2 linked regions of the Sphaerotilus microaerophilus genome follow. The protein of the gene in region 2 interacts with the protein of the main gene of each other region in a pairwise test. Links are inferred from orthologs where the notes say so. Each region holds a gene or a part of one and is shown on either strand. Other genes may lie near its edges.

Region 1 (5,488 bases), 870 kb from region 2 along the record:
GCGCCTCGGTGGCGGCGGGCGCCTCGCCCCGGCTCGGCGCGGCCAACACCCAGCGCCTCACCACCCGCAGCGACGGCACCAGCGACTCGACACCGCCCTCATCGCCGGCAGAACCCGTGGCCCCACGCCGCCGGGTGCGCGCCAGCAGGGCGGGGACCTCGGCGTGTTCGCTGCTGGAGGCGACCGGCAGGTGCAAGGTCGGCAAGTTGGGCAAGGGCGCACGCACCGCGCCGGAGGCGGGCACCGACGCGGTGGCCGGGGTCGGCCCCGGGGTCGGATCTGGGGCGGGGACGGGTGTGCGGGCACGCATCGCGGTTCTCCTCGGCAGGAACCCGTGGTGGGCCGGTCAGGAGGGCCGCTGCCAGCCAGGGTGGCCCGACCGGGTCCCCTCCTCCCCGTCCACCGGGGCAGTCATCTTGCCCCTGCCGGCCCACGCCGCGCCCAGGCCAGGCCGGCCCAATGGTGACCAGATGAAACAACCAGCGCAGGTCGCGCGCAGGCGTCGCGGGCCCGGACAGCCCCCCCTTCAGCGCCGCCAGAACGTCGGCGTGAACAGCACCAGCACCGACAGCAGCTCCAGCCGGCCGAGCAGCATCGCGAAGGTGCAGACCCAGGTCTGGAAGTCGGTGAGGCCCTGGAAGTTGTTGGCCGGTCCGACCTGGCCCAGCCCGGGGCCGGTGTTGTTGATGCAGGCAATCGCCGCGGTGGACGCGGTGATCAGGTCCAGCCCGGAGAACAGCAGCAGCATCGTGACGACCACCATGACGCTGCCGTAGATCAGCATGAAGGCCTGCACCGAGGCCAGCACCTGGTTGGGCACCACCGCGCCGCCCAGGGTGACCGGCACCACCGCGCGCGGGTGCACGATGCGGGTCAGCTCGCGCTGCGCCTGCTTGTGCAGCAGCAGCGAGCGGATCAGCTTGATGCCCCCGCCGGTCGAGCCCGCGCAGGTCGCGAAGCTGCACAGGAACAGCATCGTCACCGGCGCAAAGATCGGCCACTGTGCATAGTCCACCGTCGCAAATCCGGTGGTGGTGGCAATCGAGACCACGTTGAACGCCGCGTGCCGCAGTGATTCCCAGAAGGTCGGGTACACGCCGTGCCAGCTCAGGAAGGCCGCGATCAGCAGCACCGAGCCGATCATCAGCGGGAAGTACACCCGCGCCTCCAGGTCCCGCCAGAGCACGAGCAGCGAGCGCTTCTTCCACACCAGGAAGTACAGCGAGAAGTTCACGCCCGCCAGCAGCATGAAGAACACCGCCACCGCCTCGATCAGCGGCGAGTTGAAGGCACCGAAGCTGGCGTCGTAGGCCGCGAAGCCGCCCAGCCCCATCGTGCTGCACATGTGCATGAAGGCGTCCGCCCAGCCCATGCCGGCCCAGTGGAAGGACAGGAAGCAGGCGGTGGCCACGGTGAAGTACACCGCCCACAGGCCGCGCGCGGTCTCGGCTATGCGCGGGGTGAGCTTCTGGTCCTTCATCGGGCCAGCGGTTTCCGACTTGAACAGCTGCGTGGCGCCCACGCCCATCAGCGGCAGGATGGCCACCACCAGCACGATGATGCCCATGCCGCCCACCAGCACCAGGAAGCAGCGCCAGACATTGACCGACAGCGGCAGCTTCTCCAGCCCCGTGAGCACCGTGGCGCCGGTGGTGGTGAGGCCGCTCATGGTCTCGAAGTAGGCGTCGGTGAAGCTCAGGTCGGGCATCGCCAGCAGCAGCGGCAGCGTGGCGAAGGCCGGCAGGATCAGCCAGGTCAGCGTCACCAGCAGGAAGCCGTCACGCGGCTGCAGCTCGCGGCGGAAGCGCCGCGTCGCCAGGCTCATCACCAGGCCGCAGCCGAAGGTGATCAGCGTGGCGGTGATGAAGGCGTCCTCGCCCCGGTCGTGGTCGAACCACGCGAAGCCCAGCGGCACCAGCATCAGCAGCGCGAACAGCGCGACCATGCGGCCGATCATCGCGATGACGGGAAGCAAGCCCATGGTGTGCCCTCCCCGGGCTCAGAACAGGAAGGTCGCGCTGACCTGGAAGAGCTTCTCCACCTGGCGCACCATCGACTTGTTGGGCACGAAGACGATCACATGGTCCTGCGTCTCCACCACCGTGTCGTGGTGGGGCACGATGACGCGCCGGTGCCCGGCGTTGTCGTCCACGCTGCGCACGATCGCGCCGATCTTGGCGCCGTTGGGCAGGCCGATCTCCTCGATGCGCCGCCCCACCACCTTGCAGGTCTTGCGGTCGCCGCGCACGATCAGCTCCAGCACCTCGGCGGCCCCGCGGCGCAGGCTGTGCACCGCCTCCACGTCGCCCTTGCGCACGTAGGCCAGCAACTCGCCGATCACCGCCTGCGAGGGCGAGATGGCGATGTCGATCTGGGTGCCCTGCACCAGGTCGGCGTAGGCCTGCCGGTTGATCAGCGCCAGCACGCGGCGCGCGCCCATGCGCTTGGCCAGCAGGCAGGCCATGATGTTGTCCTCCTCGTCGTCCGTGAGGGCTGCGAAGAGGTCCATGTCCTGCACGTTCTCGTCGCCCAGCAGGTCCTCGTCGGTGGCGTCGCCCTGCAGGACCAGCACGTCGTTGGGCAGCTGGGTGGCCAGGTACTGGCAGCGCGCCGGGTTCTGCTCGATCATCTTGAGCTGGTAGCTGGCGTGGGTCTGGCGGGCCAGGCGCAGCGCCACCTTGCCGCCGCCGGCGATCATCACCCGCTTGACCGGCCGGTCCATCCGGCGCAGGCCGCTGAGCACCGCACGGATGTGCTCGGTGGCGGCCAGCACGAAGACCTCGTCGCCAGCCTCGATGCGGGTGTTGCCGCTGAGCTCGTTCAGCGCCGCGTCCTGCCGGTAGATCGCCACGATGCGCATCTCGGCGTGCGGGACCAGCTTGGGGATCTCCGCCAGCGCATGCGCGACCAGCGGCCCGCCCTGCACGGCGCGCACCGCCACCATGCTGACCAGCCCGTCGGCAAACTCCAGCACCTGCAGCGCCTCGGGGTACTCGATGAGCTTGCGCACATAGGCCGTGACCGACTGCTCGGGGCAGATCAGCTGGTCCACCGCGAAGCCGCTGTCCTTGTTCAGCAGCGCCGAGTCCTGCTCGAACTCCGGCGAGCGGATGCGTGCGATCGTGGTCGGCACGTTGAACACGTCGTGCGCCACCTTGCAGGCCACCAGGTTGGTCTCGTCGGCCGGGGCGCAGGCGATCAGCATGTCCGCATCGTCGATGCCCGCCTCGCGCAGCACCGAGGGCTGGATGCCGTTGCCAATCACCCCGCGCAGGTCCAGCCGGTCCTGGAGCGCCCCGAGGCGCTGCGGATCGGTATCGACCACCGTGATGTCGTTGTGCTCCGACACCAGACTCTCCGCCACGCTTTCCCCAACGCGCCCAGCACCCAGGATGACGATTTTCATGGATTCATTATCGAATCCGCCCCTGGCGCTGGCCAGCAATCCGGTCGATCGGGCAGGCAGCGATGCTGCACCGCAACGCCGCCCGGGCATCGGCGGCACCCCCTTGGCCGACGGATCAGTCAGCCACGAGTCAGCAGAGGCGGGAATGCTGCGTTGCACCATGAATGCGCTGACCCCCAAGCTCAAGCTCGGCCTCGACGATCTGCTGGCGGACCTCTGGTATGCCCGCCGCAGTGGTGACCTGGGCCGCCTGGCGCTCGTGTCGTACTACGAGGTGCGGCGTTGGGCCAAGATGGCGGGGGATCCGACGCTGGTCGAGCACTCCTCGGTGTTGCTCATGGGCCACCCTCATCCCGACCGGGACAGCTTTCTGGCCGACGCCGACCGCCTCATCGGCGAGCTGGAAACGCTGCGCGAAGAAGTGACGGCGGCCGCGCCGCTGGCGCACTGAGCGCGGCGAGCCGTCAACCGCTCACCCCGTCGCGGGCTGGAGGGGCAGGCGGGCGCGCCGCCACCTGAGCCCCGGCGCAACACCGAGACCCGGGAGCGCTGCGCAGACTGCGGGTTTTCGATAGGCTCCAGGGTTTGGCCTGCCGACGGCCACCACCCGCCTCCTCAGTGACCCCCACCCAGCGCCACCGCCTCGCCCTCCTGCTGCTCTGGGTCACCCCGGTCATCTGGTCGTCCAACTACGTCATCGCCCGTGCCGCCAAGGGCGTGGTGCTGCCCCACGTGCTGGCGCTGGGCCGCTGGAGCCTGGCCCTGCTGCTGCTGATGCCCTGGGTGGGCCGCGAGCTGTGGGCGCGGCGCGCGCAGGTGCGTGCCGAGTGGCGCCAGAGCCTGGTGTTGGGCGCCACCGGCATGTGGATCTGCGGCGCCATCGTCTACCTGGGCGGGCAGAGCACCACCGCCACCAACATCGGCCTGATCTACGCCGCCGCACCGGTGGGCATCGCCATCGCCAGCCGGCACCTGATGCACGAGCACGCCAGCCGCGGGCAGCGCCTGGGCATGGGGCTGGCGCTGCTGGGCGTCATCTTCGTCGTGCTCAAGGGCGACTGGCACAACCTGCTGGCGGTGCGCTTCACCCCCGGCGACGGCTGGATCCTGCTGTGCATGCTCTCCTGGGTGGCCTACTCGGTGCTGCAGCAGCACTGGCGCAGCGCGCTGCCCGCCCAGCCCCGGCTGGCCTGCATCATGATCGGCGGCGTGGTGGTGCTGCTGCCCTTCACGCTGCTGGAGGTCTGGCTGGTCCCGCCGCTCCCGCTCACCGCCCACGCGCTGACGCTCATCGTGGCCGCCGCCATCCTGCCCGGCCTGCTCTCCTACGTCGCCTACGCCTTCCTGATCCGCGAACTCGGCGCCACCCGCTCCTCGCTGCTGCTCTACCTCGGCCCGCTCTACGGCTCCCTCAACGCCTGGTGGCTGCTCGGCGAGGTGCCGCAGTGGTACCACCTGGCGGGTGCAGCGCTGATCCTGCCGAGCATCTGGCTGGCGTCGAGAAAGGGGGGAGTCCCCGGCTCGGCCCGTCGGGGGTTGGGTGGCTGATTCCCGACGTTGCGCCGGGCGCTGCTTACCCCAGCGCCCGCCCGATCAGGATCTTCTGCACGTCACTCGTCCCCTCGTAGATCTGGCAGACCCGCACGTCGCGGTAGATACGCTCGACCGGGAAGTCGCTGACGTAGCCGTAGCCGCCGAAGGTCTGGATGGCGATCGAGCAGACTTTTTCGGCCATCTCGGTGGCGAAGAGCTTGGCCATGGCCGCTTCCTTCAGGCAGGGCAGGCCGGCGTCCTTCAGGGTGGCGGCGTGCCAGGTGAGCTGGCGGGCGGCTTCGATCTGCATCGCGGCTTCGGCCAGGCGGAACTGCACGGCCTGGTGGTTGAAGATGGGCTGGCCGAAGGCGATGCGGTCCTTGCTGTACTCCAGCGCCGCCTCGAAGGCCGCGCGCGCCATGCCGATGGCCTGGCTGGCGATGCCGATGCGCCCGCCTTCCAGGCCAGACAGCGCGATCTTCAGGCCCTGGCCTTCGTCGCCGATGCGGTAACGCGCCGGGATGCGGCAGTCCTCGAAGAGGATCTGCG
Region 2 (4,258 bases):
CACCATGACCACCTGGTCTGCGTGGACTGCGGCCACGTGGAAGAGTTCTTCGACGCCCAGATCGAGACCCGCCAGCGCACGGTCGCGCAGGAGCGCGGCTTTCTGCTGGAGGAGCATTCGCTCGCACTGTACGCACGCTGCACCAACGAGGGTTGCGCCCGGCGACCGAAGAAGGCTCGCCACCAGTCCTGAGCGCTGGGCATTGAGCCGCAGGCCCGCGCACACGCTCGTGCGCATCGTCCGGTAGCGTCAGGCAGCGCCCGAGTCGCCGCGCTCCATCATCTCGCGGTGGCGCTGGATGAATTCCTTGTAGGTGTCGATGCCACGCAGTTGCAGCACGGTGTTGCGCACCGCAGCCTCCACCAGAACGGCCAGGTTGCGGCCGGCATCCACGGCGATCACCACCTTGCGCACCGGCATGCCTAGCACGTCCTCGTACAGGGGCTCGTAGGGCAGGCGCTCGAAGTCGCGGTCCAGCGTCTCCTTGCGCACGAGGTGGACGATGAGTTTGAGGCGCATCTTGCGGCGCACCGCCGTCTCGCCAAAGATGGCCTTGATGTCCAGCAGGCCGATGCCACGCACCTCCAGCAGGTTGCGCAGCAGTTCCGGGCAGCGCCCCTCGATGGCGGACTGGGAGACCCGGTAGAGGTCCACCACGTCATCGGCCACCAGGCCATGGCCGCGAGAGATCAGCTCCAGGCCGAGTTCACTCTTGCCCAGGCCCGACTCACCCGTCAGCAGAACACCCAGGCCGAGGATGTCCATGAACACCCCGTGGCGCGACGTGCGCTCGGCAAAGTGCTGGCCCAGGTAGCCGCGCAGCACGTCGATCACATGGCCGGCCGAGTCCTGCGTGCAGAACAGAGGCAGCTCGGCGCGCTCGCACATCGCCACCAGCCGGTCCGGCGGCGTGCAGCCGTCGGCCACCACCAGCACCGGTGGCTCCAGCGTCACGATGCGCGAGATGCGCCGCTCCTGGACCTCGGCATCGCCTGACGCCAGGTAGCCAACTTCACGCCGGCCGACGATCTGCACCCGGTAGGGGTGGATGTAGTTCAGGTAGCCGACCAGATCGGCGGCCGACTGGGCATCGCGGACCGCCACCTCGTCGAAACGCCGCTCGGGATGGGCGTGACCAGCGATCCACTCCCACTTCAGCGCCTGCCGGTGGGCATCGAACAGCGCTTCGGCGCTGATGACGGTGGGTTTCAACGCGCGCTCGGCAAGTGGGAGGGGACTGGCAGGATGGGCCGCTGTGGCCGGCTCAGGCCACCGACTTCAACGGTTCCCAGCGGGAGATCAATTCGTGCACCCGGGCCGGATCGGCCTCGACCTTGATCTGCTCGCGCAGCTCGCGGTCGGACAGCAACTCGGCGATCTCGGAGAGGATCTCCAGGTGGCGCTGCGTGGCCGCCTCGGGCACGAGCAGGAAGATCAGCAGCGTGACGGGTTCGTCGTCGGGCGCCTCGAAGGGGATCGGCTGCTGCACGCGGATGACCGCGGCGAGCGGATTCTTCAGACCCTTGATGCGGCCATGGGGGATCGCCACGCCGTGCCCCAGCCCGGTGGAGCCCAGTCGTTCGCGGGCGAACAGGTTGTCCGTCACCGTCGCCCGTGCGATCGAGTGACCGTTCTCGAACAGCAGGCCCGCCTGCTCGAACGCACGCTTCTTGCTGGAGGCCTCCACATTGACCAGCACGTTGCTGGCCGGAAGGATGGCGGCGAGGCGGTTCATCGTAAGAGGACGTCTGGGTGAATCATCGACGGGCCACAGGGCCGGCGTTCGACGGGATGCGAATTATAGGAATCGCCCCGATCGGTGCGCGGACCTCAAGGCCCCTGCAGGTCCAGGGTTCCGCGCAGGGTTGCCTGAGGACAACAGATCCAACACAAAACTTGCAGTTTGACACCCGAAATGAGAAAACGGCCTCGCAAGGAGGCCGTCGTACCGTCTGATTCAGCCCGGGCGCGTGATGCGTATCACGATGCCTCGCCGACCATCGCGCTGCGCTTGGGCGATTCGTGGTGGTGGTCCTGCAAGCGGTCCTTGTGGCGCACCACCTGACGGTCCAGCTTGTCCATCAGTTGATCGATCGCGGCGTACAGATCCTCGTGCGCACTTTCAACGAAGATGTCCTTGCCCTTGGCATGCAAGGTCACTTCAGCCCGCTGGCGACGTTCCTTCTCCTTCTGCTTTTCCACGGTGAGCAGCACGGTGACATCCACCACCTGATCAAAGTGACGCGTCACTCGATCCAGCTTCGTGAGCACGTACTCGCGCAGCGCAGGGGTGACTTCCAGGTGATGACCGCTGATCGTCAGGTTCATGAGACCTCCTTTCGGATAGAGGTGGGTGGGAGGAAACCTAGTATGTCCGACCCGGCCGGCTGTCTGTACCGACCGTCGATTCCAGTGTGACGGCTGCCGCGATCTCTGGCAAGCGCACGGGTCGTGACCCTGAAGCAACCGTGTGGTAATGGGTCGCGATCTCGCTTTTTGGGGGTACCCTACGGGTTTGTAGGGATGTCGTCCAGCCTCGCGGGCAGGCGCCGCGGCGACCGGGCGCTGATCCGGACAGGCTGCGACGCAGTGCGATAATTACAGCTTCTTTCCAGCTCATGGAGTTCCTGTTGGACAGCTGTCACCCTTGGTGACCGTCCCTCCCGGCCCCTGCCCTGCGGTGGTTGCGTGGAGTGAGACGGTTTGCCCGCCACCGCCCCCTCCCACCGGATTGCCGTGATGTTCCGCCTGCTGCTGCCAGGTGCACGGCGCAGGACTGCCGATGCTCAATGTATTCACCCTGGCCAATGGTCGCCTGATCCAGGAAGAGATCGACGACCCCGACGCGCTGGCACATGTGTCGCCGGTCTGGGTGGACATGGAGGCGCCGACACCGGCTGAAAAGGGCTGGGTGCAGGCCCGCTTCGGGCTGATCATCCCCGACAACATCGTCGACGACGACCTGGAAGAGTCCGCCCGCTTCTACGAGGAAGACAACGGCGAACTGCACATCCGCTCCGACTTCCTGATCGACGACGGCGAGACACCGCGCAACGTGCGCGTGGCCTTCATCCTGCACCACAAGGTGCTGTTCTCGGTACATGCCGAGGACCTGCCGGTGTTCCGGCTGCTGCGCCTGCGCGCGCGCCGCATACCGGCGCTGATCGAGGACGCCAAGGACGTGCTGCTCAAGCTCTACGATGCCGACGCGGAGTACTCCGCCGACGCACTGGAGAGCATCTACGACGAGCTGGAGAAGGTCAGCGCCCGCGTGCTCAAGCAGGACTTCGACGACCACGCAGCGGGCATCGCGCTGGCGTCGATCGCGCGGGAGGAAGACCTGAACGGGCGCATCCGCCGCAATGTGATGGACACGCGCCGCGCGGTGAGCTTCATGATGCGCGCGCGCATGCTCAACGCGGAACAGTTCGAGGAAGCGCGCCAGATCCTGCGCGACATCGACTCGCTGGACTCGCACACCGCCTTCGTGTTCGACAAGATCAACTTCCTGATGGACGCCACGGTCGGCTTCATCAACATCAACCAGAACAAGATCATCAAGATCTTCTCGGTGGCCAGCGTCGCGCTGCTGCCACCGACGCTGATCGCCAGCATCTACGGCATGAACTTCCGCCACATGCCCGAGCTGGACCAGGTCTGGGGCTACCCGCTGGCACTGGGCCTGATGCTGGCCTCGGTCGCTGCCCCGCTGATTTATTTCCGCCGCAAGGGCTGGATGCGTTGAAGCGCGCCGCTGGGCAAACAGCGGTGGCTTCCCCGGGCAATTTGCACGACAAACGCCAGAAGGGGCTGCCTACACTCGATCAGGCTTGGTGGCCATTGGCCGACACACCAGGTACCCGCGCCTCCGCGCCTCGTCGAGCCCACCCCATGCCCCTGCGCCGCACCGCCCTGCCGAACTTCGCCGCTGCCCTGTGTCTGGGGGCGTTCGCCTCGGTGGCGCAGGCGCAGTTCACCGCCCCACCCCAGCCCCTGCCGGCCCCGCAGCTGGAGGCTTCGGAGGCCGAGTCGCCCAAGGCCTACCGGCAGGACGCGGCCCGACACCTCTACCTGACCTACCCGATGCAGGTGATGCGCGGCAAGCTGCCGCCGCTGCTCTATGCGGTCACGGTGGTGGAAACCACCCTCGACGCCCAGGGCAAGGTGCTGCAGGTGGAGTTCACCCGCGAGCCGGCCGTGGCCAAGGAGGTCATGCCCTGGATCAGGCAGATGATCCAGCGAGCGGGCCCCTACCCCG

The links. The genes of interacting proteins can lie anywhere in the genome.
Region 1: the proteins of NGK70_RS05765 (region 2) and trkA interact in binary tests that used the Escherichia coli proteins (3 or more experiments, as listed by UniProt). The link is inferred for Sphaerotilus microaerophilus from one-to-one orthologs.

Annotation. Positions count from the first base shown.
Region 1 is NZ_AP025730.1:434,224-439,711, reverse strand. Bases 1,204-4,136 are described here. They hold trkA (Trk system potassium transporter TrkA), read right to left. Parts: upstream 3,407-4,136; coding sequence 2,000-3,406; downstream 1,204-1,999. Other genes in these bases: NGK70_RS01985 (DMT family transporter), read left to right, coding at 4,025-4,136; NGK70_RS01990 (hypothetical protein), read left to right, coding at 3,393-3,857; NGK70_RS02000 (TrkH family potassium uptake protein), read right to left, coding at 1,204-1,981. In the rest of the region: NGK70_RS02005 (DUF7379 domain-containing protein), read right to left, coding at 1-310; more of NGK70_RS02000, read right to left, coding at 527-1,203; more of NGK70_RS01985, read left to right, coding at 4,137-4,954; NGK70_RS01980 (acyl-CoA dehydrogenase family protein), read right to left, coding at 4,980-5,488. UniProt on the Escherichia coli protein: Part of the constitutive potassium transport systems TrkG and TrkH. May regulate the transport activity of TrkG and TrkH systems. Binds to NAD(+) and NADH.
Region 2 is NZ_AP025730.1:1,305,798-1,310,055, reverse strand. What follows is about bases 1-2,942. They hold NGK70_RS05765 (PTS sugar transporter subunit IIA), read right to left. Parts: upstream 1,736-2,942; coding sequence 1,265-1,735; downstream 1-1,264. Other genes in these bases: corA (magnesium/cobalt transporter CorA), read left to right, coding at 2,783-2,942; hpf (ribosome hibernation-promoting factor, HPF/YfiA family), read right to left, coding at 1,981-2,328; hprK (HPr(Ser) kinase/phosphatase), read right to left, coding at 250-1,212; fur (ferric iron uptake transcriptional regulator), read left to right, coding at 1-192. In the rest of the region: more of corA, read left to right, coding at 2,943-3,745; NGK70_RS05750 (hypothetical protein), read left to right, coding at 3,892-4,258. UniProt on the Escherichia coli protein: Seems to have a role in regulating nitrogen assimilation.